One region of the Pseudarthrobacter sp. NPDC059871 genome, then DNA from elsewhere that is predicted to be linked to it. Evidence: riboswitches for the same ligand, from Rfam matches in the RefSeq annotation. Region 1 holds a riboswitch; each other region holds the start of a gene.
The links. Region 1 has a riboswitch for S-adenosylmethionine ahead of ACFV4R_RS03765 (LLM class flavin-dependent oxidoreductase). Riboswitches for the same ligand answer to the same signal wherever they lie in the genome.
Positions count from the first base shown of each region.

Region 2: it holds a riboswitch for S-adenosylmethionine, as region 1 does, so the genes downstream of both, ACFV4R_RS08570 (DUF1737 domain-containing protein) here and ACFV4R_RS03765 (LLM class flavin-dependent oxidoreductase) in region 1, are expected to answer to the same signal.
Region 3: it holds a riboswitch for S-adenosylmethionine, as region 1 does, so the genes downstream of both, ACFV4R_RS16885 (homoserine O-acetyltransferase) here and ACFV4R_RS03765 (LLM class flavin-dependent oxidoreductase) in region 1, are expected to answer to the same signal.
Region 4: it holds a riboswitch for S-adenosylmethionine, as region 1 does, so the genes downstream of both, ACFV4R_RS01235 (aminotransferase class V-fold PLP-dependent enzyme) here and ACFV4R_RS03765 (LLM class flavin-dependent oxidoreductase) in region 1, are expected to answer to the same signal.

Region 1 is NZ_JBHWJV010000002.1:210,770-218,419, reverse strand. Features, by position in the region: gene ACFV4R_RS03770 (NtaA/DmoA family FMN-dependent monooxygenase) at 1-860, opposite strand, end outside; gene ACFV4R_RS03765 (LLM class flavin-dependent oxidoreductase) at 872-1,966, opposite strand; SAM riboswitch class IV at 2,002-2,110, opposite strand; gene ACFV4R_RS03760 (LLM class flavin-dependent oxidoreductase) at 2,326-3,570, shown strand; gene ACFV4R_RS03755 (rhodanese-like domain-containing protein) at 3,612-3,992, shown strand; gene ACFV4R_RS03750 (MFS transporter) at 3,989-5,533, opposite strand; gene ACFV4R_RS03745 (hypothetical protein) at 5,530-5,706, opposite strand; gene ACFV4R_RS03740 (PLP-dependent cysteine synthase family protein) at 5,995-7,527, shown strand.
Region 2 is NZ_JBHWJV010000005.1:74,067-81,716, forward strand. Features, by position in the region: gene ACFV4R_RS08550 (UDP-N-acetylglucosamine 1-carboxyvinyltransferase) at 1-1,440, shown strand, start outside; gene ACFV4R_RS08555 (glutamate--cysteine ligase) at 1,507-2,727, shown strand; gene ACFV4R_RS08560 (O-succinylhomoserine sulfhydrylase) at 2,823-4,031, opposite strand; gene ACFV4R_RS08565 (rhodanese-like domain-containing protein) at 4,032-4,442, opposite strand; gene ACFV4R_RS08570 (DUF1737 domain-containing protein) at 4,439-4,717, opposite strand; SAM riboswitch class IV at 4,731-4,845, opposite strand; partial or broken gene opgC (OpgC domain-containing protein) at 5,085-7,564, shown strand; gene ACFV4R_RS08580 (GNAT family N-acetyltransferase) at 7,599-7,650, opposite strand, start outside.
Region 3 is NZ_JBHWJV010000013.1:824-8,473, forward strand. Features, by position in the region: gene ACFV4R_RS16875 (VOC family protein) at 1-44, opposite strand, end outside; SAM riboswitch class IV at 206-321, shown strand; gene ACFV4R_RS16880 (bifunctional o-acetylhomoserine/o-acetylserine sulfhydrylase) at 365-1,687, shown strand; SAM riboswitch class IV at 1,835-1,949, shown strand; gene ACFV4R_RS16885 (homoserine O-acetyltransferase) at 1,962-3,077, shown strand; gene ACFV4R_RS16890 (hypothetical protein) at 3,215-3,802, opposite strand; gene ACFV4R_RS16895 (SGNH/GDSL hydrolase family protein) at 3,904-4,773, opposite strand; gene ACFV4R_RS16900 (alpha/beta hydrolase) at 4,852-5,502, shown strand; gene ACFV4R_RS16905 (RNA-binding S4 domain-containing protein) at 5,597-5,827, opposite strand; gene ACFV4R_RS16910 (DMT family transporter) at 5,860-6,846, shown strand; gene ACFV4R_RS16915 (glycine--tRNA ligase) at 6,976-7,650, shown strand, end outside.
Region 4 is NZ_JBHWJV010000001.1:276,592-284,241, reverse strand. Features, by position in the region: gene ACFV4R_RS01245 (ribosome small subunit-dependent GTPase A) at 1-978, shown strand, start outside; gene hisN (histidinol-phosphatase) at 1,040-1,852, shown strand; SAM riboswitch class IV at 2,013-2,126, shown strand; gene ACFV4R_RS01235 (aminotransferase class V-fold PLP-dependent enzyme) at 2,165-3,583, shown strand; gene ACFV4R_RS01230 (class I SAM-dependent methyltransferase) at 3,661-4,419, shown strand; gene ACFV4R_RS01225 (metal-dependent transcriptional regulator) at 4,465-5,178, shown strand; gene ACFV4R_RS01220 (fluoride efflux transporter FluC) at 5,194-5,628, shown strand; gene ACFV4R_RS01215 (fluoride efflux transporter FluC) at 5,625-6,026, shown strand; gene ACFV4R_RS01210 (hypothetical protein) at 6,078-6,455, shown strand; gene ACFV4R_RS01205 (S1C family serine protease) at 6,471-7,454, opposite strand.

The DNA of each region.
Region 1 (7,650 bases):
GCCTCGGTGGCGCCGAGGATGAACTCCTGGCCGGGGAAGATCTTGACGTCGTCCGCGGGGCGGCCGGCCTTAAGGGTGCGCGCCACGATGTCCTCGCGGAACCTCTTGGCATCCTCAAGCTCGGCATGCCGGGAGAAGATCACGTCGGCGTTCCGGACGGCGAAGTCCCGCCCGTCCGGCGAGTCGCCGGCCTGGAAGAGAACCGGGTGGTGCTGGGAGGAGCGCGGCAGGCGGCCGGTGATCTCGACGTCGAAACTTGCGTCCGTGCGCCGGACCGGAGTGATGCTGCCTTCCTCGAGCCAGCGCCCGGCATCCCGGGACCCGGCGATTGCGCCGTCGGCCCAGGAATCCCAGATCGCTTTGGCCGTCTGGACGAAGGCCTCGGCCCGGATATAGCGGTCCTCGTGCTTGAGGAACCCGCCGCGCCGGAAGTTGGCACCGGTCCAGGCGTTGTCCGTGGTGACGATATTCCAGGCCGCCCGCCCGCCAGAGAGCAGGTCCAGGCTGGCCAGGCGGTGCGCCAGGTCTGCGGGGTCGTTGTAGGTGGTGTTCTGGGTGGCCACCAGGCCGATGTTGGTGGTGACGGCGGCCAGGGCCGCGAGGGCCGTCTGGGCATCGGGGCGGCCGGCGACATCGAGGTCGTGGATCCGGCCCAGGTGCTCGCGCAGGCGGAGTCCCTCACCGAGGAAGAACGCGGTGAAAAGGCCGCGCTCCGCCGTCTGGGCCACCCGGCGGAAGGATTCGAAGTCGGTTTGGGAACCGCTCTCCGGGGTCTTCCAGACGGTGGTGTGGTTGACGCCCTGGAAGAAGACGCCAAACTGGATCTGGCCGTTGCCGGCGGTGCGGTGGTGCGTGCTCATGATGCTCTCTTTCAGGCCGCGGCGTAGCGGTTGGCGGGGCGGGGAAGGCCGAAGGTTTCGCGCAGGGTGGTTCCGGTGCGCGGCGCGGCCACACCGGCGCGGTGCAGTTCCGGCAGGACCTGGGCGGCGAGTTCGGGCAGGTCGATGTCCAGGACGGCCGGGTGGAGCCGGACCCCGTCTGCTGCGCGGAAGAGTTCAACCAGCAGCTCGACGAGCCCTGCCGCATTGCCGGCGTACCGGGCGCCGCCCTGCCAGGGTTCGTACGCATCAAGCTCCGCGAGGCGCTCCGCCGCGGACTGGCCGCGGGAGTCGAGGACGACGTCGAGCTCCACCAGGGTGCGCGGGGTTCCGGCCGCTGCTGCAGCCACCGCCGCGGCTGCCAGTCCGTCCACCGAACCGGCGGCGGCGAGCGCCACGTCCGCTTCGACGGCAGGGATCAGGTCCGCCGGTGCGAAGACCACCAGCTGCCCCTGCAGCGGCCGGGGAATGATGGACGGGCCCTTCACGGAGAATCTGTCACCGTCGAAGTCGGCGTAGTGGAGCTTGTCCCGGTCCAGGTAACGGCCGGTGGCTGCGTCCCGGATGACAGCGCCGTCCTCCCAGGAATCCCAGAGCCGGCGGCCGGCCTCCACCACGTCTGCTGCCTCGGCCAGGACATCGGCTTCGGCGAGTGCCTGGCGGCCCACGGACCGTGCCTCGGCGGGTTCGTTGGCGGCGCTGACCAGCCAGCCGGCCCGGCCGTGGGAGGAATAGTCCAGGCTGGCCAGCTGCGTGGCCACATGGAACGGCTCGGTAAACAGCGTTCCCGCCTCGGGGACCAGTCCAAGGGACCGGGTCAGCGGGGCCGCGAAGGCCGCACGCTGCACGGCGTCGATCCGGCCGGCGATGCCGGTGCTGCCGGCATCCAGGACGCGGGAATCGCGGAAGGTGGCCAGGTGGAAGCCTGCGATATCCGCGGCCTGGGCGGTTTCCCGGATCCGGCCGCCGCCCAGGAGGGCGCCGGGAAGGTGGGACGCGCGGCGCCACGCGGCCGGGTGGGCGCCGTCGCCGTCGAGCTCGAGCGCAACGATTTTGGAGCGCAGTTCAGGGACAGGTGTTGAAGCCATGGTTTCCTTCTTCAGGGCCGCAGCGCGGCCGGGACGACATTCACTTGCCGCGGTGCGGCCAGGTCTGTTTCCGGAGCACCCCGCCACAAAATGCCTGAGGGTTGCCGCAGCACCAGCCGGTCCTTGGCGTGCTGACTCTTGACCTATGGCTTGAATGTAGGAGCCGGCCCAATGCGTTGACAAACGCGGTTGTCGCGCGGCGTCAACGCAGGAAATCCCGCGTCAAACAGCGGCTTTTGGCGTCATCTTTGCACTTTTGCCCAGCATCGGAAACGGGCTCCGTGACGGCCTGTTTCCCCCGGTTGAGCCCGGTGACAGGGCCGCTTGGGACAGGGTGGGCCGGCTCGTAGGGTCATGCCATGCCTACCGCTTCCCCCGTCCCCCTGTCAGTACTCGATCTCAGTCCAGTCCCTGCCGGGCAGTCGGCCGGCGACGCGCTGCGCAACAGCATTGACCTTGCTGTAGCCGCAGAGGACCTTGGCTACCACCGCTTCTGGCTGGCCGAGCACCACCTGAACCCCGGCGTCGCCGGTTCCGCCCCGCACGTGCTCTCGGCCCTGGTTGCGGCGGCCACCCGGACCATCCGTGTGGGCACCGCCGCCACCATCCTGGGCAACTACCGGCCGCTGCAGGTGGCGGAGAACATCGGCACCCTCGCGGCCCTGTACCCGGACCGGCTGGACCTGGGGTTCGGACGGTCGGGGCAGCCCAGCACGCCGGCCGCGGATTCAACGGATGCGGGACGGACGACGCCGGAGCCCGCCGCCGCCCACGGCTCCGCTGCGGGTGCTACGCATGCGGACGGCCCCGCGCACGCCGCGGGCGCGGTCGCTGCGGCGCAGCCGGACGAGGGAGCCCGGGTGGTGGACGGGCTCCTGGTCCCGGCGGCTCGGCGGCTCTTCAATTCCGTCCTCCCGCGGAAATTCCGCCTCCAGGCCGAACTCCTGGGCCGCGAACCCGGCGACGCGGACAACTTCGAAAGCGACGTCCAGGACGTGATCGGGTTCTTCACCGGCGGCTACCGGACCCGGCACGGCGAGGAGATCACGGTAACTCCGGCACGGGGCACCACGCCCCAGTTCTGGATCCATGGCTCAACGGCCGGTCCCAGCGCCCGGCTGGCAGGGAAACTCGGCCTGCCGTTTGGGGCGAACTACCACGTCTCCCCTGCCACAGTGCTGGATTCGGTGGCAGAATACCGGACCCATTTCAAGCCGTCGGCCGCGCTGGCGGAGCCATACGTCACCGTCTCCGCGGATGTCCTGGTGGCTGACGGCGGGGAGTCCGCCCGCACCCTTGGCGCCGGTTACGCCGCCTGGGTGCACAGCATCCGCACCGGCCACGGCGCCATTCCCTACCCTGCGCCCCGTGACGGCGGCCGCCTGGATGCGCTGTCAGCCGCACCCGAAACGGGGGCTCCGGACCTCATCCGGGACCGGGTGGAGACGCGGTTCGTGGGCGGCCCGGCGCAGGTGGCCGACCAACTGCGGTCCCTGCAGCACGCCACGGGCGCCCAGGAACTGCTGATCACCACCATCGCCCACAGCCACCGGCACCGCGTGCACTCCTACGAACTGCTGGCCGCCGAGTGGGGCCTGTCCTGAAGTTTGTCCCATCACCATCCGCACAAGAGAAGGAAAGAATCATGACCACTGAAACCGAAACAGACACGCAACTCGTCACGGCCGCAGAAGCCGCCCAACTGATTGCCGGCGGTGCACTGCTGGTTGACGTCCGCAGCGATGCCGGACGCAACAGCACCGGTGCAATCCCCGGAGCGCTGGTGGTGGACCGCGGGCGCGTGGAGGAGGATTTCGGCCCCGAGTCGGAGGAACGCCTGGCGCAGGTTGAAGGCACGGACCAGAAGATCGTAGTGTTCTGCGGCTCCGTGAACGGCTCCGGCCCGGTTGCACGGAAGCTTGAGCGGCTCGGTTACGCCAACGCCGTGCACGTTGACGGCGGTTTCCCCGCCCTGCGCGACGCCGGTGTGCCCACCACCGGGCCCGTCGACGCCGCCGGCAACTAAGCGTCCGTCCGTTCCCCGGCTCCCGGGGCCGGTGAACCTGCCCGGCGGACACCGGCCCCTGCCCCCACCGGCGCCGCCGGCCGGGCACCTGGCTCGCCGGAAACCGACGCTGCAGGCACCGGGGCGCCGGGCACTGGGGTGAGGGCCGTCGTCGTACTTTCCTTTCCGGAGCGTGCGACGGCGGCCCTGGCTTTCCGTGCCGAAACAGCGATCCGCACGGCGTCCGCCGCTCCGGCCAGCAGGGCGGCGGCCAGCAACGCGCAGCACAGCACGATGCCCTGGTGGAAGGCTTCCCGGGCATTCCCGCCGGAGGCACCCTCGCCGAGGAACATGCCCGCGGCCGCGGCGGAACAGAGTGCTGCGGAGAAGCGCTGGCTGAGCTGGTAGAACCCCGCAGCCACCCCCGCCGCCCCTTGCGGCGCATGGGCCAGCGTGAGTGTTTGGTTGGGCGCCACCACAAGCCCTGTGGCCGCGCCCTGCAGGAGCCCCACCCCGGCGACAATTGCTGCGGCAGCACCGGCGTCGAACCCCTGGACCGCCCAGTCCTTTGCCGGGAGGCAGGCCAGCGCCGCGGCGATGGCAACCACTATTCCGGTCCTGCCGTACCGGCCAACGAACCTCCAGCTGAGGCTTGAAGCCAGCAGCATTCCGGCGGCCTGCGGTGCCAGGATCGCTGCGGCGGCCAGCGGAGGCAGGCCCGTTCCGGACAGGAAGTACAGCGAGGTCACTGCCGCCATGGCCGCTCCGACGCCGAACTGGCACAGCGCCACCACCGTGCCAAGGAGATACCCGGGCGACCTCACCAGCGCCGGGCTGAGCAGCGGGGTGCGGCCGCGCCGGTGATAGGAAAACTCCCATGCCGCGAAGGCCAGCACTGCGGCGGCGCCCACTCCCATCCACACGACGGCCACCGGGCCCGGGCCGTAGATGGTAGGAACCAGCGATGCCACCACCACCGCGCCCAGCAAGGCCGCCCCCGGGACGTCCACGGAGGAACGGCGCGGTGCAGCATCGCTTGGGTCCTGGATGCGGCCTGCGCTGGCTAAGCTGGCGGCATCCGTTCCGGGGGTGCGCGCGCTTCCTGACCTGGCCGGGCCGGGCTGCGGCGCCGCGCGCGGAAGGTAAACCAGCGCCAGGGGCACCAGGACCAGCACGAGCGGAACGTTGACCAGGAACAGGAGCCGCCAACTAAGGGCAGGATCGCCGGCGGAGAGAATAATGCCGCCCACAAGGGGGCCGCAGACCGCAGCCGTGCCACCGGCGGCCGCGTAGTAGCCCAGTGCCTTGGCCCGCCCGGAGCCGGTAAAAATGTCCTGGAGGAGGCCCAGTACCTGGGGGTTCAGCGTGCCGGCGCCCAGTCCCTGCAGCAGGCGGGCGGCGATGACGACGGCGGGATCCGACGCAAGCCCGCCGAGGAGGCTGAAGGCGCCGAACACTGCAACCCCGGCGATGAACAGTTTCCGGCGGCCCAGCAGGTCGCCCAACCGTCCGGCCGGAACCAGCGCGACGCCAAAAGCCAGGGAATAGCTGGCCAGGATCACTGCACCTGCCCGCTGTCCGCATGCAGGCCGGCGGCCATGGCCGGGACGGCAAGAACGAAAACCGATTGATCGAGCAGGGTCACGAACCCGGCGCCGAGGCACAGCCACAGCGCGGCACGCGGGGACGGCGTGCCCGTTGTCGGTAGTGTGCTTGTCCCAGCGATTCGGCCCATATCGGGACCCTAAGCCCGGGCAGCAGGGCGCTCCGCATCCGGCGTCGGAGCATTAATCCGGGTGAAGTCCGGTTACCTGAGGCTTCCGTGAGGGGTCCTTTTGTGACGGTTCCCGTGACGCCGGGCGGGTGGGCGGAGCCGCATTTGCACATCGGGCGAAATGCTGGGAGACGCGGCTCAAAACAGTTTGGGACGCGCCGCTGCGCCGTCCTACCGTGGCCGCATGACAGCCCTCCCCCGCACGTCCGCAGTCCATCCCCGCCCGGTTCCGGACGCGGAGGTGACAGCATGACAGTCTTCGAATCCGTCCTGGACGGCATCGGGGGCACTCCCTTGGTCCGCCTGCGCCGCCTCGGGGCGGGACTGCGTCCACGGATCTACGCCAAGCTGGAATTCCAGAACATCGGCGGCAGCGTCAAGGACCGGGCGGCGCTGTCCATGATCCGGGCCGCCGAACGCCAGGGGCAGCTCCGTCCCGGCGGAACGGTGGTGGAAGGAACCAGCGGCAACACCGGCATCGGGCTGGCCATGGTGGCAGCGCAGCTGGGGTACCGGGCAGTGATTTTCGCGCCGGCGGCAACGGCCGCGGAGAAGATCCGGCTGTTGCGGGCCTACGGCGCCGAGGTGCACCTGGTGGCCGATTTCGTTCCGCGCGACCATCCGGGCCATCTGGCTTCCCGGGCTGCCGCGTTTACGGCAGCTACTCCCGGCGCGTGGCTTGCCCAGCAGTACGACAACCCTGCCAACCCCGCGGCCCACCGTCACACCACGGGCCCTGAAATCTGGGATGACACCGAGGGGTCCGTCACCCATCTGGTGGCGAGTGTGGGAACGGGCGGCACACTGTCCGGCACCGGCGGTTTCCTGAAGGACGCCAGCGGCGGTTCGGTGCAGGTGGTGGCGGCTGATCCGGAGCATTCCCGGTACGGCGGTGGTGACGGGGCGCTGAAGTACGTGGAAGGCGCCGGCCATGCCCTGCACCCCGAATCCGTGGAGGACATTTGGCCGGAGGCCTTCGACACCAACGTTGTGGACCACTACATCCGGGTCAGCGACCGTGATGCGATTTTTACCGCCCGGCGGGCAGCCCGCGAGGAAGGGCTGCTAACCGGGGCCACCGGCGGAACGGCCCTTGCTGCCGCGCTGAGCCTGGCGGAAGGGCTGGACGAGTCCCACACCATCGTGGTGGTCCTTCCCGATTCAGGGCGTAACTACCTTTCCACGTATTTCGACGACGGCTGGCTGGCCTCGCTGGGCTTCCTTGAACCGGACAGTCCCCGCGGAACCGTGCGGTCGCTGCTTCCTTCCGTTGACACCGGCGGCCCGGCGGGCGGGGTGCCGCTTCTGCCGTCGGGGCAGGCTGTGGGCGAGTCCATCGCCCACCTCCGCGCACGGGGATTGGGGCCGGCCGATCCTGCCTTCCTTGTCCTGGACCGCGGGGCGCGGCACGGGACGGTCCACCCCAGGGAGGTCCTGGCCGCCGTGACCCTCGAGTCGCTACAGGCGTTGGATTCCCAGGCCGGGCCATCGGCGGCGGCCCTCCACGCCGCAGTGCCCTACCGTGCGGTGGGGGCTGGAACGCCGGTGCCCGGCGCTGGAGGCGGAGACGGTGGTGCTGACGGAGACGTGGCTGACGGCGATGTGGCTGAAAGCGATGCGCCCAATCGGGATGCGCTCGTTGCGGGCAACGCAGGTACCTCATCCCATGAAGTACTGGCGGTACTGGTCGATGGCCGGATCACGGCAGCCGTGCCTGCCGGCGGGAGGATCGGTTTACGGGATGCGGACGCGGCGGCGGGCTCAGTGACCTTCAGCCGGTAATGGAACACCATGCCGTCCTCGTTCTCGCGGCTCCCTGAGATGCCCGCGACGGCCATCGATGGGCCGGCCACGGCTTCGGCCCAGGCGTGGGCTTCGTCCCAAAAGACTTCCTGGGGCCAGCGC
Region 2 (7,650 bases), on a different contig from region 1:
GCCGAGCTGGGAACCAGCCAGAGCGCGGTGGCCCGGATGGAGCAGGGTAAACAGAACCTGAGCCTGAAAATGATCCAGCGCCTCGAGACCATCTTCGACCGGAGCATCGTCAACGTGGGTAAGCCGCAGATGACCCACCTTCGCGTGGAGGGCGGCCGCACCCTGTCCGGTTCGGTTGACGTCAACAGCAGCAAGAACGCCGGCGTTGCCCTGCTGTGCGCCAGCCTCATCAACCGCGGCACCACCGTCCTGCGCCGCCTGGCCCGGATCGAAGAGGTCAACCGCATCGTGGAGGTGCTCACCAGCATCGGCGTGGAATGCACCTGGCTTAACGCCACCGACCTCCGCCTGCGCCGGCCCGCGGTCCTGGACCTCGACTCGATGGACGTGGAGGCCGCCCGCCGCACCCGCAGCGTCATCATGCTGCTGGGGCCCCTGCTGGACGAGTCCGCCGAGTACAGGCTCCCCTACGCCGGCGGCTGCGACCTTGGCACCCGCACCGTTGAGCCGCACATGCAGGCGCTGCGCCAGTTCGGCCTGTCCGTGGAAGCCACGGCCGGTTTCTACGCTGTCCAGGCGCCGTCGGCTGATTCACGGGACCGTTCCTTCGTCCTCACCGAGCGCGGCGATACCGTCACGGAAAACGCCATCATGGCGGCCACCCACCGCGAGGGCACTACGGTCATCCGGAACGCCAGCCCCAACTACATGGTGCAGGACCTCTGCTTCTACCTGCAGATGCTGGGCGTCACCATCGAAGGCGTGGGCACCACCACCCTCAGGATCACCGGCAAGCCCGTCATCAACGCCGACATCGAATACTTCCCGTCCGAGGACCCCATTGAGGCCATGAGCCTGATCACCGCGGGCATCGTGACGAACTCCGAGGTCACAGTCCGCCGGGTGCCCATCGAGTTCATGGAGATCGAGCTGGCCACGCTCGGGCAGATGGGCCAGCAGCTGGAAATCTCCGGCGAATACGTGGCACGGAACGGCCGGACCCGGCTGGTGGACGTGACCACCAAGCCCTCCGAGCTGAAGGCCCCGGAGGACAAGATCCACCCCATGCCGTTCCCCGGCCTCAATATCGACAACCTGCCGTTCTTCGCCGTGATCGCAGCCAACGCCACGGGCCAGACGATGATCCACGACTGGGTGTACGAGAACCGGGCCATCTACCTGACGGAGCTGAACCGGCTCGGCGCGCAGGTTCAGCTCCTGGACCCCCACCGGATCTACATCAACGGCCCCACCAAATGGCGCGCCGCCGAAGTGGGCTGCCCGCCGGCGCTGCGTCCGGCCGCCTGCCTGCTGCTGGCCATGCTCGCGGCACGCGGCGTGTCCGAGCTGCGCAACATCTACGTGATCGAGCGCGGGTACGAGGACCTGGCCGAGCGGCTGAACACCATCGGCGCCAGGATTGAGTACTTCCAGGGCTGATATTCACGCTTCGTCATGAAGGGGCGGGTCGTTTTAGCTGGCCCTTTTCTGCCGCAGAATGTGACTATGCGTACCTTCGGCGTTGAGGAAGAACTCCTGATTGTTGATCCGGAGTCCGGCGAACCGCTCGCCCTTGCTGACGCGCTCCTGTCCGGGCGGCACGTGGCAGCCGATGATTTGCCGCAGCCTCCACAGGCGCCGGCCGCCAAGGATAAGGCGCACGACGACGGGATGGGCCTGAGCGCCGAGCTGAAGCTTGAGCAGATTGAGACGCAGACCCGGCCGTGCCTGGACTACGGGACGCTGCTGGACCAGATCCGTGCCGGGCGGTCCCTCGCTGACCAGGCGGCGCAAAAGAACCATGCCCGGATTGCGGCGCTCGCAACCTCGCCGCTTCGATCCACCAGCCACACCACTCCCGACCCCCGGTATGCCCAGATGCTGGAGCGCTTTGGGTTGACCGCCCAGGAGCAGTTGACCTGCGGCTTCCACGTCCACACCTATATCGAGTCGCCGGATGAGGGCGTGGCGGTGCTGGACCGGATCAGGGACAAGCTGGCGGTGCTGACGGCGCTCAGTGCCAACTCGCCTTTCTGGAACGGGCAGCCCACCGGCTTCGAAAGCTACCGGACCCAGGCCTGGAACCGGTGGCCAACGTCCGGGCCGGCGGCCGTCTACGGCACCTATGCCGCGTACCGCAGGGTGGTGACGCGGCTCCTGGACAGCGGCGTGATGCTGGACGAAGGCATGCTGTATTTCGACGCCCGGCTCTCGCGGAACCACCCCACCGTAGAGGTCCGGGTAGCGGACGTCTGCCTGCGCGCCGACGACGCCGCACTGATCGGCTGCCTGGTGCGGGCCCTGGTGGAGTCCGCCAGCAGGGAGTGGCGCGACGGCGTGGACCCGGCTCCGGTCCCCACGGTCCTGCTGCGGATGGCATCGTGGCAGGCGAGCAACTCAGGGCTCACGGGCGAGTTGCTGGACTTTGGCAACTTCCGTCCGGCCCGCGCCGCGGACGTGGTCCGGTCGCTGGTGGATTACCTCGCCCCGGTGCTGGACGAGCAGGGCGAGTTGGCACTGGCACGGCAGGGCGTGGAGGACATCATTGCCCGCGGCACGGGCTCGGCGGAGCAGCGGCAGGTGCGGGAGAAGGCACTGACAGGCCAGCCCGAGGACTTCGGCTTCGGCGCAGTGGTGAAACACGCGGTCAGGGTGACCATGCGCGACACCCTGGATCCTTCGGAAGTGGACAATGTTCCCGAACTGCTGCGGGTGCGGCAGTCCTAGACCGCACTGCCGGGCGGCCCGCCATCAAAACACGGCAGGCCTTCCGCCCGCGACGCCGTCCGTGTCCGGACCAGCGCCGCCGCAGCGGAATCACCCTAGATCTGCTTGAGGGCCTGTTCCAGGTCGCCGATGAGGTCCTCGGCGTCCTCAAGCCCCACGGACAGGCGCACCACGCCGTCGGTCAGGCCGATCGCGGCCCTGCCCTCCGGACCCATGGCCCGGTGCGTGGTGGTGGCCGGGTGCGTGATGAGGGACTTGGAATCGCCCAGGTTGTTGGAAATGTCGATGATCCGCAGCGCGTCCAGCAGCGCGAACGCGGCCTCCTTGCCGGAGCGCCCGCCCGAGGGCGCCAGTTCAAGCGTGAGCACCGTGCCGCCGGCCTTCATCTGCTTGGCGGCGAGCCCATACTGCGGGTGTGACTTCAGGAGCGGGTACTTGACCCAACTGACGGCGGGCTGCTGTTCCAGCCATTCGGCGAGCCGCAGGGCGGTGGCCGAGGAGTGGCTGACGCGCAGGCCCATGGTCTCCAGGCCCTTGGTGAGCACCCAGGCGTTGAACGCGGACAGGGCGGGCCCGGTGTGGCGCATCAGTTGCTTCACGGGACCGTCAATGAATTCCTTGGTGCCCAGGATGGCACCGCCGAGAACCCGGCCCTGGCCATCGATGTGCTTCGTGCCGGAATAGACGATCACGTCGGCGCCGAGCTGTCCGCAGCGCTGCAGCAGGGGAGTGGCGAACACGTTGTCGACGACGACGGTGGCACCCGCCGCGTGCGCCAGTTCGCTGACCGCGGCGATGTCCACGATTTCCTGCATGGGGTTGGACGGGGATTCGAAGAAGACAGCGGTGGTGGGCTCGGACAGCGCGGACCGCCACTGCTCCAGGTCCGGGCCGTCGACGAAGACTGTCTCCACGCCCCAGCGGGGCAGGATCTCGTTCAGGATCACAAAGCAGGAGCCGAACAGCGACCGGGCAGCAACCACGCGGTCCCCGGCAGCCAGCAGCGCACCGAGGGCCGTGAAGACGGCGGACATTCCGGACGCCGTCGCAAAACATGCCTCGGTGCCCTCCAGCAGGCGGAGGCGTTCCTGGAACGTGGCCACCGAGGGGTTGCCGTAGCGGGAGTAGACGAAGCGTTCGTCCTCGCCGGTGAAGGCGCGCTCGGCAGCGGCAGCGGATTCGTATACGAACCCGGAGTTGAGGAATATCGCTTCGGACGTTTCCTGGAAGTTGGTGCGGTCCAGCCCGCCGCGGACGGCCTGGGTGTCAGGGCTCCAGCCGGCGGCGTCTTCGTTGAAGGTCACTTAGTTCTTTCCGAGGTTGGTGGGCAGGCCGCGGTTCTTCCAGCCGTTGACGGTGCGTTCGCCGTAACGGTCCGGTTCGCCTTCGAAGCCTTCCAGGACGTTGTAGGAGGTGAAACCCGCCTGGGTTGCCGCCGTGGCCGCCGCGATGGAGCGCTGCCCGGAGCGGCACAGGAACAGCAGTTCGGTGCCGCGGTTCTCCGGGCCCTGCTGCTCCAGGTCTGTAATGAAGTCCGGGTTGGGAATGCCGCCCGGGAACGTCCACTGGATGAACAGGGGATCGTTGTCCGTGGCCTTGGTGTCCGGGATGCCAATGTGCGCCCATTCGCCCTCCGTGCGGACGTCCACCAGGATGGCGCCCTGCTCCAGCTTGGCCCAGGCCTCCTGGGGTGTCAGGTCTCCTGCGTAGCTCATGCGTGGCCCTCGCCGTCGAATTCGGTTTCTTCAGTAGCGGATTCGAGGCTGTCCACGGCGGTGGCGACGGCGGCATCCGCGGAGGCGATGGCTGCCGGGAGCACCACTGCCTGGGCCACGATGACGCTGCTGCCGTTGAAGGTCGCTGCCGGGCTGCCGTGCAGCACATACCCTTCCGCCAAGGCGGCCGAGATCCGCTCGCAAAAGGCGCGGTCGTCCGGGCCGCTGATCAGGCGGTAGGACAGTTTCTCTTCGGGGACAGGTGCGTCAGACATGACGGATCTCCTTCTCTCACGCTTGCAGCTCGAATCGGTCGATATGCCGAGTATTCACCTGAGGCACCCCGCCGTGGGAGGAGGGTTGCCGACCGGCCAGTCAGGGCTTGGTGCCGGTACTCATTACTCCCCAAAAACGTAACACCTGCCGCCGGGAGCCGCACCGCCGCCGTCGTCATCTTCCGTAACTGAACCGGAAACACAGGGTCACAGGGGTGCGGAGCCCTTTCGCGGAAGCGCCCGACGACGGCATTGCCGCAGGTGGACGGGTTCTACAACGCTTCCTGCATGCTTTCCCGGCAGGCCGCGACCGATAAAGTACAGGTGGGGCCGCCGCCCCACCAGGTCTTCGGCACCGGGGGGTTCCATGAGCACGCGTACATCCGCGCGACGACGCACCAAGCCTTCGGTCAGTCCGTTCCGCGCGGGCGCGTCGAGGGGGTGGACATTCCTTGCCGTCCTGCTGCTGGCAGCGTGTGCCGTGGTGCTGCCCGCAGGTGCCGCCCGCGCGGCTGACCTCAGCCCGGATGAGGGAAAACCCCTGTTCGGGGCAATGCTGGAATGGGGTGAGGATTCCGCTGCCGGTTTCGCCGAACGGCTTGGCGCTTCCCCCGCAGCCTACGGGCACGACCTCGCCCTGCCGTACCGCCCGTCGGAGCAGAACAACCTCCGGGGCTTCCTGGAGCAGGCGTCACTGCAGGGCTCGCACGCGATATTCACCGTGAAGCCCAGCGTGCCCCTGGACCAGATAGATGACGCTGCGGCGGCTTCCTTTGCCGGCGAAGTGCGGCGGCTGACGTCCGGTTTTACCGGGCAGGTGCTCATTCGTTTCGCCCCGGATATGAATGCCAGCTGGGTGGAATGGGGCCAGCAGCCCGGCGCGTACCGGAACGCCTTCCGTGCGGTGTCCGCTGCCTTCAAGAAGTCCGACGGCGGCCCGCTGATGGTGTGGGAGCCGTACCTTGGCAAGGACTATCCCTTCGCCCGTAGCCGGAACGCGCCCACGCCCGGCAGTGAGGGCTTCGCGTTGCTCGACACCAACGGTGACGGGACCTGGGACGGGGCCGACAGCGCCTACGAACCGTACTATCCCGGCGATGACGCCGTGGACTGGGTGGGCCTGACCGCCTTCCACGACGATACGGCCGGCGGGGCGGCGGTGAACACGGTGCCCCGGCCGGGCGAGCTGCAGGAGATGCTCACAGCCTCCGGCGGGGAAAACTTCTACAACGACTATTCGGCCGGGCGTGCTAAACCGTTCGTACTGCAGACCGCCGCGTTCTACAGCCCCTCCTCCGGGGGCGCCTCCGAGGTGGACGTCAAGGCCGGCTGGTTCGACCAGGTGGTGGGAGCCGCCACGTCCGCCCAGTTCCAGAAGACTGCGCTGGTGGTGTGGGACGAACGGACCAGCACCCGGGACACCGGAGTGGCAAGCATCAGCTGGCTGCTGACCGGCAATTCCGCCGTGGCGGAGGCTGCCCACGCGCAGCTGAAGGATTCGTCAATGGTGACCGGACCCGTCACGGAGGTAGGCGCCGGCGGCAGCTATGTCCGGGCCAACACCCTGACGGGCGCCGCAGCCTGGACGGTGGGCGTGGCGCTGATCCTCCTGCTGGTGGCACTGTGGCAGGTTCCCCGCAGGGTGAACGCCGCTACCGCCTGGGTTACGCCGATCCCTCCAAGCGGGATTCGCGGGTTGACCTGCTCCGCGGCATGGCCATCGTCTTCGTGGTGGTCAACCACCTGGGCATGACGTCGCTGTTCCAGCTGCTGACCCAGGAAGCTGTGGGGTTCGTCAGCGGCGCCGAACTGTTCGTGCTGTTTTCCGGGCTGGTGGTGGGCATGGTCTACGGCCCCCGGGTGCGCGAGGACTTTGGCACGGTGCTGGACCTGACGTCCCGCCGGGCCGGCAAGCTGTACCTGACGGCGCTGGTGGTCCTGGTGGGCGTGTTCCTGGTTTCGCTCCTCCCCATTTTCCGGACCGAAGCCCTCACCACGTTCGTGGACCAGGGGACCGGCGGGGCCGGCCACCAGGGTGCCGGCCGCACCTACGACCTGTACGCGGGGATGGAATCCCTCTTCCAGTTCCCGGTGCCGCCGCAGATTCTTCCTGCCGTCCTCCTGCTGCAGTTCGGCCCCTGGCAGTTCAACGTCATGGGCCTGTACGTGGTGCTGCTGCTGGTCAGCCCGCTGATCCTCGCCGCGCTCAGCCGCGGGAAGGCCCTCTGGGTGCTGGCCGCGACGCTCGGACTCTACGCCGTCGGCTCCATCACGCGCTTTCGGCTCCTGCCGTCGCAGTTCGAGGATTCGTTCCCGCTGCTTGTATGGCAGGTGCTGTTCGTCATCGGGCTCGTGGCGGGCTACCACCGGCGGACCATCGTGGCGTGGCTGTCTGCGAGGACGTGGCTGGTAGCGGCATGCACCGCCGTCGCGCTGCTCTTCGCGTTCCTGTCCTGGGGTAACCCCTACCTGGCCAACGGCTTCGACGTCCGCCTGGCCCTGATTCCGGACACGACGTACCGGGCCATGTACGACGCACTGTTTGCCCGCACCTATCTGGCTCCGGGCCGGCTGCTCAACGTGCTGATCCTGGTGGTGGCTGCCTACGCGCTCCTGACGGCGTACTGGAAACCCATCGAGCGGGTGCTGGGATGGTTCCTGATTCCCCTGGGGCGCGCCACCCTCTACGTGTTCATCATGCACGTGGTGCTGATCGCCGTGGTGGCCAACATCCCCGCGCTGCAGCAGGAGAACGTTCTGCTTAACACCGCCGCCTATGCCGTGGTCCTCGGGCTCCTGTGGGCGATGGTCCGGACGAAGTTCCTCTTCAGGATCATTCCCACCTAGGACCTGTTCGGGAGCCTGGCGTGGCCGCCCACGGTCACTGTCCGTGCGGCAGGATGAGCTGGTGCAGCAGGTGGTCCTGCCATGTT
Region 3 (7,650 bases), on a different contig from region 1:
AGGCCATCGTGTTCACAGGCGTAAGAGACGTGATCCATGCGCATGCCATCATCTTGGCACTTTGTGATCGGGCTCTCAGCTTAGGCTTGCCTTACTCGAATTTTCCATTTCAGCAGGGTTCAGTTTTCAGCCCGGAACTGGCGTGCAGGACCATGTTCGTCACAATCCTGTCCGCCGCCGCCAAGGTGTTCCTACACTGGGCGCAGGTCATGAGTGCCAGCGCCAAGCCCCGGCTCGCTGGCCGGCAACCCTCCATCCGCGGTGGGGTGCCCCGGGTGAGGACCTGGTTGTCCGGCAACGGCCGGGCGGCAAGCGCGGCCCGCGGTGCTCTCAGCATGCCGGGCCCATGTCAAAGGAGCCTTGAATGTCCAACGGTTGGTCCTTCGAAACCCGCCAGATCCACGCCGGCCAGGAGCCCGACGGCGTTACCGGCGCCCGGGCACTGCCCATCTACCAGACCACCTCGTTTGTCTTCCCCAGCGCCGAGAGTGCGGCCAACCGGTTCGCCCTGGCGGAACTGGCCCCCATCTACACCCGCATCGGCAACCCCACGCAGGAGGCCGTTGAGCAGCGCATCGCCAGCCTCGAAGGGGGACTCGGTGCCTTGCTGCTCAGCTCCGGCCAGGCCGCGGAGACCTTCGCCATCCTGAACATCGCAGAGGCGGGCGACCACATCGTGGCCAGCCCCAGCCTGTACGGCGGAACCTACAACCTGTTCGCCCACACGCTGAAGAAGTTCGGCATCACCGTGACGTTCGTGGCGGACCCGGACAACCTGGACCAGTGGCGGGACGCCGTGCAGCCCAACACCAAGCTGTTCTTCGGCGAGGTGGTCTCCAACCCGCGCCAGGACGTCCTGGACATCGAAGGCATTTCCGGGGTGGCGCACCAGGCCGGTGTGCCCCTGATCGTGGACAACACCCTTTCCACGCCATACCTGATCCGTCCCCTGGAATGGGGAGCCGACATCGTGGTCCACTCCGCCACCAAGTATCTCGGCGGGCACGGAGCGGCGATCGCCGGCGTCATCGTGGATTCGGGCAAATTCGACTTCAGCAAGGACCCGGATCGGTTCCCGGGTTTCAACACCCCGGACCCCACCTACAACGGATTGGTCTATGGCAGGGACCTCGGGGAAAACGGCCTCCTCGGCGCAAACCTGTCCTACATCCTCAAGGCGCGGGTCCAGCTCCTTCGCGACCTCGGCTCGGCCGTTTCGCCGTTCAACGCGTTCCTGATTGCCCAGGGCCTGGAAACGCTGAGCCTGCGCGTGGAACGCCATGTGGCCAACGCCACCGAAGTGGCCCAGTGGCTGGAAGGCCGGGACGACGTTGAATCGGTTGCCTACGCGGGCCTGCCGTCCAGCCCCTGGTACGAGCGCGGCCGCAAGTACGGGCCCAAGGGGACGGGCGCCGTCGTCGCCTTCAACCTTGCCGGAGGAGCCGAAGCGGGGCAGCGGTTCGTCGATGCCCTGGAACTGCACTCCCACGTTGCCAACATCGGCGACGTCCGTTCCCTGGTGATCCACCCTGCCTCCACCACCCACAGCCAGCTGACCCCGGAACAGCAGGCGGTTGCCGGCGTCACGCCTGGCCTGGTGCGGCTGTCCGTGGGCATCGAGCACATCGATGACATCCTGGCAGACCTTAAGGCGGGCTTCCGCGCCGCCAAGGGAGCGGCCGGCTAAGCCGAAGACGTACGACGGCGGGAGGCCGGCCAGGCGGCCGGCCTCCCTTCCGCCGGGCTGCCGTCGGGGAAAAGCAGCGCGGACCGGCAAGTCACAACCAGTCACATGCTTGGCCATCAGCGGGGGGTGTTTCGTACACTCGAACCAGGTCATGAGTGCCAGTGACAGCCCCGGCTTGCTGGCCGGCAACCCTCCTTCCGCGGCGGGGTGCCCCGGGTGAAGACCTGGCCTGCCGGTAAACGACGGCGGGCAAGCGCGTAGAAGAGGTCTTGCCATGACGGTTACCGTCGCCCGTACAACCGCACCCGAACACGGAATTGTCCGCTATGCCTCCATCGGGGGGCTGCAGCTCGAGGGCGGCGGATTCCTGCCCGACGTCACCCTGGCGTACGAAACGTGGGGGACGCTGAACGCCGATGGCAGCAACGCCATCCTGGTGGAGCACGCCCTGACCGGCAGCACGCACGTGACCCGCGGGGACACCGATGAGGAAGGCTGGTGGGAGCACCTTGCCGGACCCGGCGCCCCCGTGGATACGGACCGCTTCTTTGTGGTCTCCATCAACATTGTGGGCGGCTGTTACGGCTCCACCGGGCCGTCATCGCCCGGCCCCGACGGCAAGCCGTGGGGCTCCCGGTTCCCCCTGGTGACGCTCCGGGACAGCACGGAAGCTGAAGCCCGCCTGGCGGACCAGCTGGGCATCAGCAGCTGGTACGCGGTGCTGGGCGGCTCCATGGGCGGCGCCCGGGCGCTGGAATGGGCCGTCACTTTCCCCGAACGGGTGCAGCGCTGCGCCGTCATCGCGGTGGGAGCGGCCAGCACGGCCGAACAGATCGCGTTCGCCCAGGCCCAGACCCTGGCCATCCGCCAGGACCCGAACTTCAACGACGGCGACTACTACGGCGGTCCCTGCCCCGAGGACGGCCTGGCGCTCGCCCGCCGCATTGCCCACATCACCTACAGGTCGGCCGCCGAGCTGGAGCACCGCTTCGGCCGGGAAGCCCAGGCTTCGGAGTCGCCCCTGCAGGGCGGAGTCCTCGCCGGCAGGGGCCGGTACCAGGTGGAGAGCTACCTGGACCACCAGGGCAGCAAGCTCGTCCGGCGCTTCGACGCGAACAGCTACATCGCCCTCACCGAGGCGCTCATGAGCCACGACGTCTGCCGCGGCCGGGGAAGCCTGGCCGCTACCCTCGCCCGGACCAGTGCCCGGTTTTTCGTGGCAGCCGTGGAATCGGACCGGCTCTACTTCCCGTCCCAGTCTTACGAGTTGGCCCAGGCCCTTCCCGGCGACGTTGAGGTCCACCTCATCCAGGCGCCTATCGGCCACGACGGCTTCCTGACCGAAATCGGCCAGCTGGGAGCCCAGCTCCGGTCGGAGTTCCTGGCCTAGCAGCACGGCCTGCACAGAAACAGAGGCTTGTCCGCGGATCCGAACTCTCAAGGGCCGGGTTGCGCGAACAAGCCTCTGATCGATGATCTCCAGAACGTGACGACGCCCGGGGCCCCTAAGGGTTTCTGCGGCCCAGGCTAGCCGTTCATGATTTCGCTGCGGCGGGCCATGTAGTCCTCCATCGACATATCGCCGTTGCTGTACTTCTGGTCCAGTTCCGCGAGTTTCCGGGCCCGGAATCCCTGCGGGGCCGACGGCGGCGGGGGAGTGGCGGGCGCTGCCGGCTGTTCCGGCGCGGGGTACCCGGGCTGCTGCTGGCCGGGCTGGGGCTGGTTGTAGGGAGCCTGGTTGAACTGCTGCTCCCCGTACGGCGGCTGGCCGAAAGGCTGCCCGCCCTGGCCAGGGACCGGCGGCTGGCCGTACTGGTAGGGCCCGGGCTGTGGAACGTTCGGTGCCTGCTGCCCGATCTGCCGGAAACCGCCCGAGTAGTAGTCCTGCTGGGTGTAGCCATCGCGCGGCTGCCTGCTCTGCGGCCCGGCCGACCCGGGGAACTGGCCGCCCGGGTTCTGGCTGCCGGGATATTGGCCGGCGCCGGGGAACTGCTCGGGGTACCGGCCGGGAAAGCTCTGGTCGTGGTTCCGCTTGGCCACCGATTTCCGGTACATGCGCATGGCCATCGGGATCACGAATGACAGGATGATGATCCAGAAAAACAGGTTACTCACGGTGCTGCGCCTCTCGAGTGGGTCTTTCCAGCTTAACGGTCACGGGCCGCATGCCGTTCCGGCGGTCACCGGCACGCTGCCCCAGACCAGACCAGACCAGCTCAGCGCCGCACTGCGTCGGCCGTCCCAAGCGGACCTTCCCCCGAACCCAGGGGAACGCCCGGCCCAAAGGCCGGACCCGGCGTCGGACGCTTGGCCGTGATGCCGTCGCCCGAGGACTGGTGGCGCAGCCGCCGCAGCACCCACGGCACAAAGTACTCGCGGGCCCAGACGAGGTCACCGCTGCGGGCCTCTCGCCAGGTGCTCGGCGGCAGTGGTTTGGGGTGGCGGGGTTCGAGCGTGTGCTTCACGTTCAGGGACTCGAGCACCATTGCTGCGATGGTGTGGTGGCCCAGCGGAGAGAAGTGGAGGCGGTCCTGGTCCCACATCTGGGGGTCGCTGAGCTGCCGCAGGGACCACATGTCCGCAATCACGGCGTCGTGCCGTGCCGCGACGGTCCGCAGGTTCTCGTTGTAGATGGCCACCTTGCTGCGGATCCTTCCCAGCACCGAGGATCCGGTGTCGGGACCGTTGAACAGCACCACGGTGGCTCCGCCCATGGACAGGATCTGCACCACGGAATCCAGCTTTTCGGCCAGGGCGTCGGGGTCTCCGCCGGGGCGGATCAGGTCGTTGCCGCCTGCGGAGAGCGTCACCAGGTCGGGCTTGAGCGCCAGCGCCGGGGCGAGTTGCTGGTCGACGATCTGCTGGAGCAACCGGCCGCGGACGGCCAGGTTGGCGTAGGCGAAGTCGGGCAGCGTCCGGCCCAGTTCTTCGGCCACGCGGTCGGCCCAGCCACGGTAGCCGCCGGGACTTGAGGGTTCGGGATCGCCGATGCCCTCGGTAAAGGAGTCGCCCATGGCCACGTACCGGGTCCAGGGGTGGGAGCCGGTGTCCGTGATGGGGCTGTGGAGGGGGCTTGCGTCAGTCACGGGTCCTATCCTGCCTTCCGCCTCGCTGCCTACGCGAACGTAGGTTGTTACTTTCGGGTAACTGTAAGAATGGAAACCATGACTGAAGCCGAAGTATTTCCTGCCCCCGTCGTCCTGTGGTCGCACCCTGAAGGCGAGCGGGACGGTAAACCCCTGCTGGTGCTCCTGCACGGATACGGCGCCAACGAGCAGGACCTGCTGAGCCTCGCGGATCTCCTGCCCGGCGGGTTCGCGGTCGCCTCCGTCCGTGCCCCGATCGCCACGGGCCCGGGCTTTACCTGGTTCCCGCTGACGGCCTCGATCGACTATTCGCTGGACCGGGTCAAGAAGGCCTCGGCGTACGTCCTGGACTGGATCGACACCATCAGGGAAGGGCACCCCTCGGTGTCCCTGCTCGGCTTCTCCATGGGCATGGCCATGGCCACCACCCTCCTGCGGCAGCGGCCCGCGGACTTCGCAGCCGTCGTCGGACTTTCAGGGTTCGTGGTGGACGCCGGCGACGACCCCACGTTCAAGGATGCCGAGCTGGACGGCACCGTGCCCATGTTCTGGGGCCGGGACCAGCAGGACCCTGTGATCACCGAGGACAAGATCGACTACACCATGGGCTGGGTGCGCAAGCACGTCAAGCTCACCAAGGTGCTCTACACAGGAATGTGGCACGGCATCAACCAGCAGGAAATTGGCCACGTGGGCGAATTCCTCACCCACGAGGTCCTGAAGAAATAGGGCGTACGACGACGGGCGGCGGCCCGGGAGCCACGCCCTTTTTCCGCCGGCGGGGTACAGCAGGCGGAGTACAGCACACAGGGCGCCGGGGGTCTTAGGCCTCCGGCGCGACCACCCGCACGGTCTGGCCGTTCACGGTGACGGTGTCGCCGTTGTGCAGCTGGCGGCCTCGGCGGTCGTCAATTTCGCCGTTGACCTTCACCAGCCCGTTCTTGATCAGCTCCGCCGCTTCCACGCCGTCCTCCACAAGGTTGGCAAGCTTCAGCAGCTGGCCCAGCCGGATCATGGAGTCGCGGATGGGGACGTCGTCAACGGGGATGCTCATAGAGCAATAATGCCTGACGTAAGGTGGATCCAATGACCTCCACCTCCCGCCTGCCCGTACTCGCAGGCCTGCCGCTGGCGGTGGGCGCAGGCCTTGCCATTCCCGTCCAGGGCCGGATCAACGGCGCCCTGGGTGCCCGGCTGGACGACGGCATCAGCGCCGCGGTGGTGAGCTTCAGCACAGGGCTGCTGGTCATGATCCTCATCTCGCTGCTGCTGCCGCGTGGCCGGGCCGGCCTTGCCCGGATCATTCCCGCCGTCCGCAGCCGGGCGTTCCCGCCCGCCTATGTCCTGGCCGGCGGCATCGGCGCGCTGTTCGTGTTTGCCCAGACCTTCACTGTCGGCATCCTGGGCGTGGCGCTCTTCACGGTCGCCACCGTGACGGGACAGACGGTCAGCGGCCTGCTGGTGGACCGGCTGGGCCTGGGCCCCGCGGGCAAGAAATCCGTCACCGGCATCCGGATTGTCGGCTGCATCCTCACCATCGCCGCCGTCGCCTGGGCCGTATCACCGCGCTTCGCCACATCCGGCTCCGGCGGGGCTGCCGCGCTGCTGCTGCCCCTCCTGCTGCCCGTGGCAGCGGGCTTCCTGATGAGTTTCCAGCAGGCGATGAACGGCACCGCAACCGTTCACTACGGCACCCCGATCGCCGCCACGCTGGTCAACTTCATCGCCGGCTGCCTGGTCCTGTGGACGGTGCTGGCCATCAAGGTGGTGGTGGCGGGACCCGCAAACCCGCTGCCCGCGGAGTGGTGGTACTACCTGGGCGGACCCATGGGATGCGTGTTCATCGGCCTGGGCGCCCTCCTGGTCCGGACCCTCGGCGTCCTGGTCACCGGGCTGGGCATGATCGCCGGGCAGCTGATGGGTTCGCTGGCCCTGGACATCTTCGTGCCGGCACCGGGCAGCGTGGTGGCCCTTCCCACCGTCCTGGGCACCATCCTGACCCTGGCGGCCATCATCCTGGCAACACTGCCGTGGCCGCGGGGCGCGCTCCGCGGACGGCGGCCGGTAGGCTAGGAAACGCAGCTTTCACGCATCCCTTCATCCGCCCGCCAGGGCACCGGACGTGCCCCACATCCGGTGCCGTGCGTGGCCTGAAAACCGCGGACCGCACCCAGCGGCCCTGTAGAAATTGGAGTTACCCCCATGGCAGCAAAATCCGTCCTCGACCAGGTCATTTCCCTCTCCAAACGGAGGGGCTTCGTGTTCCAGGCCGGTGAGATCTACGGAGGTTCGCGTTCAGCCTGGGACTACGGGCCCCTCGGCGCCGAACTGAAGGAAAACATCAAGCGCCAGTGGTGGCAGTCCATGGTCCGCGGCCGCGAAGACGTGGTGGGCCTGGACTCCTCCGTCATCCTCCCCAAGCAGGTTTGGGAAGCGTCCGGCCACGTTGATGTCTTCTCCGACCCCCTGGTGGAGTGCCTGTCCTGCCACAAGCGGTACCGCGCGGACCACCTCGAAGAAGAGTATGAGGAAAAGAAGGGCCGCCCGGCGGAAAACGGCCTGAAAGACATCGCCTGCGCCAACTGCGGCACCCGCGGCGAATGGACCGAACCGCAGGAATTCTCCGGCCTCCTCAAGACTTACCTGGGCCCGGTGGCCAGCGAGGAAGGGCTGCACTACCTGCGCCCGGAAACCGCGCAGGGCATCTTCGTGAACTTCAACAACGTCCTCACCACCTCGCGGAAGAAGCCGCCGTTCGGCATCGGCCAGATCGGCAAGTCCTTCCGCAACGAGATCACACCGGGCAACTTCATCTTCCGCACCCGCGAGTTCGAACAGATGGAAATGGAGTTCTTCGTCGAGCCCGGAACTGACGAA
Region 4 (7,650 bases), on a different contig from region 1:
CGCTACACCGCCGTCGTTGACGAAGACTCCGGCGACGAACGGACAGTCATTGCCGCGCGGGCGCGGGAGCTGCGCCGGAACCCGGTGGTTGCCGGCGATTTCGTCTCCCTCGTCGGCGACGTGTCCGGGGCCCCCAACACCCTGGCGAGGCTCGTCAAAATCCAGGACCGCACCACCCTCCTGCGCCGCAGTGCAGACGACACTGACCCCATTGAACGTGCCGTCGTGGCCAACGCCGACCAGCTGGTAGTAGTGGTGGCAGCAGCAAACCCCGAACCCCGCACAGGATTCATCGACCGCGCCCTCGTGGCAGCGTACGACGCCGGCATCGAGCCGATCCTGCTGGTCACCAAGGCGGACGTGAAGGATCCCGGCGAGTTCCTGGCCAACTACACGCACCTTGACTTCCCGGTCATCATCAGCCGGACCGCCGACCTGGAGGCGTCAGGGATCGACGCCCGCTCCGATGACGGTTTGTCGGCCCGGCTGGACAGTGACGCCGTTGCCGGGCTCAGGGCACACCTGGGAGGCAAGGTCACCGTAATGCTCGGGCACTCCGGCGTCGGTAAATCCACCATGGTGAACGCCCTGACCGGCGCGGAACGGGCCACCGGCGGTGTGAATGCGGTAACCGGACGGGGCCGGCACACGTCGTCTTCGGCCCTTGCCCTGCGCCTGGCCGACTCCCCTCCCGGCAGCTGGATCATCGACACCCCGGGCATCCGGTCATTTGGCCTCGCCCATGTGGATCCGGACCGGATCCTGAGGTCGTTCCCGGATCTTTCGCCGGGCACAGACGATTGCGAACGCGGCTGCAAGCACACCGCCACTGCCGTCAACTGCGGGCTCGACGCCTGGGTGGCCGGCGGACACGCAGGACCCACCGGTGAAGCACGCCTGGCTTCGCTCCGCCGGCTCCTCGGCGCCGATCCCAGGATGGAAGCCCAGGAGGCCAAGGAGCTCGGCACCATCAGCTGACAGCGCCAACCGGCACGGCCGACCTCCCGGCAGAACCGGCGCCAGACGGTAGTTTGGAACCATGATCCAACCCGCTTCGACCTATAACGACGACCTGCGCCTGGCCCATGTCCTGGCCGATTCCGTGGACGACCAGACCATGAGCCGCTTCAAGGCACAGGACCTCCACGTGGAGACCAAGCCCGACCTGACGCCGGTCACCGATGCGGACAAAGCCGCCGAGGAAGCCATCCGCGGCCAGCTCTCACGCTCCCGCCCCCGCGACGCCGTGCTGGGCGAGGAGTTCGGCAGCACCGGCCACGGCTCACGGCGGTGGATCATCGATCCCATCGACGGCACCAAGAACTTCGTCCGCGGCGTTCCCGTCTGGGCTACGCTCATTGCCCTGGTCGATGAGGGCGAGCCGGTAGTCGGCGTCGTCAGTGCACCCGCCCTGGGTAAGCGGTGGTGGGCAGCCAAAGGCATGGGGGCTTACATGGGCCGTTCCCTTGCATCGGCCACCCGGCTCCGGGTCTCGGACGTTTCCACCCTGTCCGACGCTTCACTGTCCTATTCCAGCCTGGGTGGCTGGAAGGAACGCGGCAACCTTGACGACTTCCTGGGCCTGACCGAGGACGTCTGGCGCACGCGCGCCTACGGTGATTTCTGGTCCTACTGCATGGTGGCCGAAGGGTCGGTGGACATCGCCTGCGAGCCCGAACTGAACCTCTATGACATGGCCGCCCTCGTGCCCATCGTGGTGGAGGCCGGCGGCCGCTTCACCTCCCTCGAGGGCGAGGACGGCCCCTTCGGCGGGAACGCCCTGGCCACCAATTCCATCCTCCATACCGAAGTGCTGCACCGGCTGAACCCCGGCCTGGACGACCTCCTGTAGGCCGGCCTCCTTCCGAACAATCGACGGCGGGCGCCTCCAAAAGGGGGCGCCCGCCGTCGTAATCTTCGAAGAAAGCCCGATTCGGGGCCGCGCGTAACAAAACCCTTAACAATCCTCCCGGCTTCAGACCGGGCCGCCACATGTTCTATGGTTTTATCCAGGTCACGAGTGCCAGCGCTAAACCCCGGTTTGCTGGCCGGCAACCCTCCATTCGCGGTGGGGTGCCCCGGGTGACGACCAGGCCGGTCCGGAGCGGATGCGGCAAGCGCGGATTCCAGCACTGCCGGAGTCCAGTCCTGAAGTGAGGTCTCCATGACTACTGCCGTCGACTCCCCCATTAACGCCATCGCCGCCGAAAGCGTTTCGGATGAACGCCTGGCCGCGGCCGGACGTCCGCTTTCCGCAGTTACCGGCGCTGAAATCCTGGCCCCGTTGATCTCCGGCGGCCACGTACGCTACGCCAACCTTGACTACGGGGCTTCCGCGCCTGCGCTGACCGTGGTGTCGGCCTACCTCAATGAGATCCTGCCGTTCTACGCCAGCGTCCACCGCGGCGCGGGTTACGCATCGCAGATCAGCACTTCCGTTTACGAGAACGCGCGCAACATCGTCCGCGAGTTCGTCGGCGGCCGCCCCGACGATTCCGTCATCTTCACCCGGAACACCACCGATTCCCTGAATCTGCTCGCCGGTTGCCTCCCCGGCACGGAGGGCAAGCCCGCCGGTGACGTCCTGTACCTGGACATCGAACACCACGCCAACCTGCTGCCGTGGCAGGGTGTCCCCCACCGGAGCATCGTTGCCGCCGACACGATCGCCGGGACCATCCAGTCCGTGCGTGCCGAGCTTGAGCAGGGCGGGGTCAACCTGCTGGCGGTCACCGGCGCCTCGAACGTCACCGGCGAAATCCTACCCATCCGGGAGCTTGCCGCCCTCGCCCACCGGCACGGTGCCCGCATTGTGGTGGACGCCGCCCAGCTGGCGCCGCACCGCCGCGTGGACATCAGCGCCGACGACGTCGACTACCTTGCCTTCTCCGGGCACAAGCTCTACGCGCCCTTTGGCGCCGGCGTCCTGGTGGGCCGCCCGGACTGGCTCGACGCTGGAACTCCACACCTCGCCGGCGGTGGCGCCGTTAAGGAAGCAAAGCTCGACGGCGTCAGCTGGGCCAGCGGCCCGGCCCGCCACGAGGGCGGCTCCCCCAACGTGCTGGGTGCGGCTACCCTGGCGCGGGCAACGCAGGTTATCGCGAGCCTGGACCAGGACCGCTGGCACGCCCACGAGTCGGCCATCCGTTCCTACCTGGTGGAAGGCCTGCAGGCGATCGACGGCGTCACCGTGCACCAGATCTTCAAGGACACCGATCCTGACAAGGACACCATCGGGGTGGTGAACTTCTCGGTGGCGGGTTACGATGCCGGCCTGGTAGCCGCCTACCTGTCCGCCGAACACGGTGTGGGACTCCGTGATGGCCGATTCTGCGCCCACCCGCTGCTGAAGCGCCTGGGCCTGCCATCGGGATCGCTGCGGGCAAGCTTCGGAGTCGGCTCCCGGCTCGAAGATGCCCAGCGGCTCCTCGCAGGCATTGAAAAGCTCCGACGCGACGGGCTCGGCTGGGACTACGTAGTGGATGCCGGCCGATGGGTGCCTGCCAACGACACCAGGACCTACCCCCACTGGGCACCGAACACCCCGGGAACTGCCGGCGCAGCTCCCTGCCTCGACGACTGACAGCCGGAAGCCCGCACCCGGGTGCATGCGGTAAATTCGGACGGTACCCGCAGGGAATCAGCTGAAGGAGGCCGCACGTGGTTCGGGGTGGGCCCAAGCTCGATCACGGGCGGCGCCAGGAGCTCGGCCAGAGCTTCCAGGACGGCGGCAAGCACTATGACAGGGTCCGTCCGGGGTATCCGGCGGAATCAGCACGGTGGCTGGTGCCCGCGGGCGCCCATGATGCGCTCGACGTCGGTGCCGGGACGGGCAAATTCACTGACCTGCTGCTGGCGCTGGGATTGTCCGTAACCGCCGTCGACCCGTCCGCGGACATGCTGGCGCAACTGTCCGCCCAATATCCGGCCGCTGCTGCCCTCCCCGGCACGGCCGAGGCCACCGGGCTCGCTGACGCAAGTTTCGACGTCGTCAGCGTTGCCCAGGCCTGGCACTGGTGCGACGCCCTCGCGGCCAGCACGGAACTGGCCAGGGTCCTCCGCCCGAAGGGAACGCTGGGACTGGTGTGGAACCAGCTGGACACTTCGGTGCCGTGGGTGCACCGGCTTTCCCGCATCATGCATGCCGGGGACGTCTACAAGCCCGGACAGCGGCCGCTGGTGGGCCCGGAGTTCGAGGGCCTCGAAGGGCACGTGACCCGCTGGCAGGATCCTGTCACCCCTGCCGACCTGATGGAACTGACCAAATCCCGAAGCTATTACCTGCGGGCCAACGAGCAGACCCGGGCCAAAGTCCTGGCGAACCTCAGGTGGTACCTGCATGAGCATCTGGGGCACGCCGAGGATGAAGAACTCAGCCTGCCCTACCTGACGTTGTCCTGGCGGGCCGTCCGCGCGTGACACGCCGATCCCGGCCGCGTCCCGCCAACGGGTAGGCTTGAACGTGTGAAGACCAGCGCGCCCTCCTCCTCCATTGAGGACTACGTCAAGGTGGTCTACTCGTTCACGGAATGGCAGGACAAGCCCATCACGTCCTCGCAGCTGGCGCAGCGCCTGGGAGTGGCAAATTCCTCAGTTTCGGAGATGGTCCGCAAGCTGAAGGACCAGGGCCTGGTGGACCATAAGCCCTACAGCGCAATTACCCTCACGGACGCCGGGCTCCGGCTTGCACTCTCCATGGTGCGCCGCCACCGGCTCATCGAAACGTACCTTGTCCAGCAGCTGGGCTACAGCTGGGATGAAGTCCACGACGAAGCCGAACTCCTGGAACACGCTGTCTCAGACACCTTTATCGAACGGGTGTCAGCCCAGCTGGGCCATCCGGACCGCGACCCGCATGGTGATCCCATTCCCACGGCCGACGGCAAGGTCCACATGCCCGTTGCCCGCCTCATGGGTGAACTCGATGAGGGCCACACCGGCCGGATCACCCGAATCAGCGACGACAACCCTGAACTGCTGCGCTACCTCGCGGCCGAAGAGATCGACCTTGATTCCGAGGTTGAAATCCTGGGACGGCGGCCCTTCGGCGGTGCCCTGATCGTGCGGATCAGCAGTGCCGGCCGGACCAGGGAATTCGATCTTGCCGACGAGGTCACCTCTGCACTGTGGGTACACACCGGCCGCCCCCATGAGGGTTGCATCCTGGCGGAGTCCTGACATGCGCAGGGCCGGATGAGGGAGTCGTGGATTCCGTCGGGCCGCGCCTGGCTTGCGGTTGCCGCCGGCGGCCTCGTTGGTTCTGAACTCCGGTACGGACTGGGCCTTGCCTTCCCCGACTCCGCCGGGGCCGTGCCCTGGACAACGCTCTGGATCAACGTCGCCGGCAGTTTCGTCCTGGCCGCCCTGACCACCGCCTGGATGGCGCGGCCGCAGACCGCATTCTGGCTCCGTGCCGGGCTGGGGCCGGGACTGCTCGGCTCCTTCACGACGTTTTCAGCGGTGGTGTTTGCCGTGGACCAGCTGGGGCGCGACGGTCAGCATATGGTGTGGATCGCCTACCTGGGGCTCTCCCTGCTGCTGGGCCTGCTCGCGGCTGCCCTGGGCTGGCGCCTCGGTAAGCTCACCGGGCGAGTGTCCACCCCGGGCGGCTCCGGGAGCCGGCAGTGATCAGCGCCGTGTTGGTGGGAATCTTCGGTATCTCGGGTGCGCTCCTGAGGTTCGCCACGGACAGCTGGTTCGCCCACCACAGCTCCCGGCGCACCGTACGGCTGGGACTGTCGAAGGACCGGCTCCACTGGCCCTGGGCAACACTTGTGGTCAACGTGGCAGGCTCCTTCATCATCGGGATCTCGTACGGCCTCACCACTCAGCTGGGGTTGGGGCACGAATGGGGCGTTGGGCTGGCGACGGGCTTTGCGGGCGGCCTGACAACCTTCAGTTCCTGGACCACTGCCACAGTGCGCCTGCTCGGGGAGGCAAGGTTCGGAGCCGCAGCCATGAACATCGCCGTCAACCTGGTGCTGGGCCTTGGCGCCGCCGCCGCCGGGATCGCCTTGGTGTCCTGAGGACTCCGGCCTGTCCATACCGGCCTGTCCCGTTCACGTATTGTGGAGGTGATGATCAGCAGACGCGACGTGGCAATAGCCCTCGATATCCCCATGGAAATGGCCCAGCGCCACGGCCTCCCTAAGTTCATGTCCGAGGAGCAACTCGGCGCGCTGTTGGACAGCCCGCCGGCCTGGCTGGAACAGTCCCGTGCCAACCGGACGGGCAAACGGCCGGTGTGGGTCCACCTGGTGTGCGCGGTGTGCGGTTACGAGGAAGCCGCACGGCCTAAAAAATGGTGGCCGGACTTCACCTATGTTGTGTGCGACCATCACCGCCCGGACGAAGTGCCGCCGGCCCAGCCGGGATTTGTCCGCAGTGAGTTCGACGGCGTCGGCACCCGCTTCGTTGGCATCGCGGACGTGGAAGCGCCCGACGGCGGACGCTAACCCGTTCAGCCACGCTCACTTGGGGTTGCTGGTCATTTCGTCAGGGACCGCCACCAGGCGGAGCTCAGCCCCATCACGGAACACCGCCAGGTCCAGTGGCTGGCCGATGGCATCGGAGAACAGCAGCCGCTGCAAGCTTTCGGCGTTGCTGACCGCCCTCCCGCCGGCGGTCATGACAATATCTCCTGCAGCCAGTCCGGCCCGGTCTGCCGGAGAGCCGGGCAGCACCTCAACAATGCGGAGCCCGTCCCGCTGGCCGCTCCGGATGACTGCGCTGGGATTGAGCCGGACCGGGGTACTGACGAGTCCCAGGTAGGCCCGCCGCACCCGGCCGTCCGAGAGCAGGGCGGAAATGATCCGCCGGGTGGTGGAGTTGATGGGGATCGCCAGGCCCAGCCCTGCCCCGGCCACGGCGGTGTTGATGCCCACGATCCTGCTGCGAGTATCGGCCAGGGCACCGCCCGAATTTCCCGGGTTCAACGCAGCGTCGGTCTGGATGACGTCCTCGATCACCCTCCGGTTGCCGTCCGCCCAGACCGGTATGGCGCGGCCCAGGCCGCTGACCACCCCCGCCGTTACGGAACCTGCAAGTCCCAAGGGGTTTCCGACGGCAACGACAAGTTGCCCCACGCGCAGCGACTCGGCATCCCCCAGTTCGGCGGGCAGGACCTTGGGGCGCCGGCCATGGACCACTGCAAGGTCGGACAGCGGGTCAGCGCCCACCAACTCCAGCTCCATCCTGCTCCCATCGGCAAAGACCGCGTGCCCGGTCCTTGTTCCCGCCACAACATGGGAGTTGGTGACGAGGTAGCCGTCCTCCGTGAAAAGCACCGCTGAGCCCGCTCCAACGCGCATCCGGCCGTCGCGGCGCGTGGCTGACATCTCAATGGCGGCAACATGCGGCGTGACCGCCGCTGCCACCCGCATGACTGTGCGTGAATACGAATCCAAGGCGTCGTCGTCGTACCTGTCCGAAGCCTCTTCCCGTGCCCGCTCCATGACGCACCTCCCTGTCCCGGCACCCTGCGCCCGCCGCGCTGGGGGCTTACCGGGTACAACGGGCGGCCGCGCAACGCTAGTCCCGGGCCGGCTACGCCTTGGGTGAACGCCTGCTCTGGGTGCTCGTCCCCCTCTGCAACCGCATATCCGCCGCACCCCGGGCCGCCCTTCACCTTGGCCGGCCCGCACCATCAGC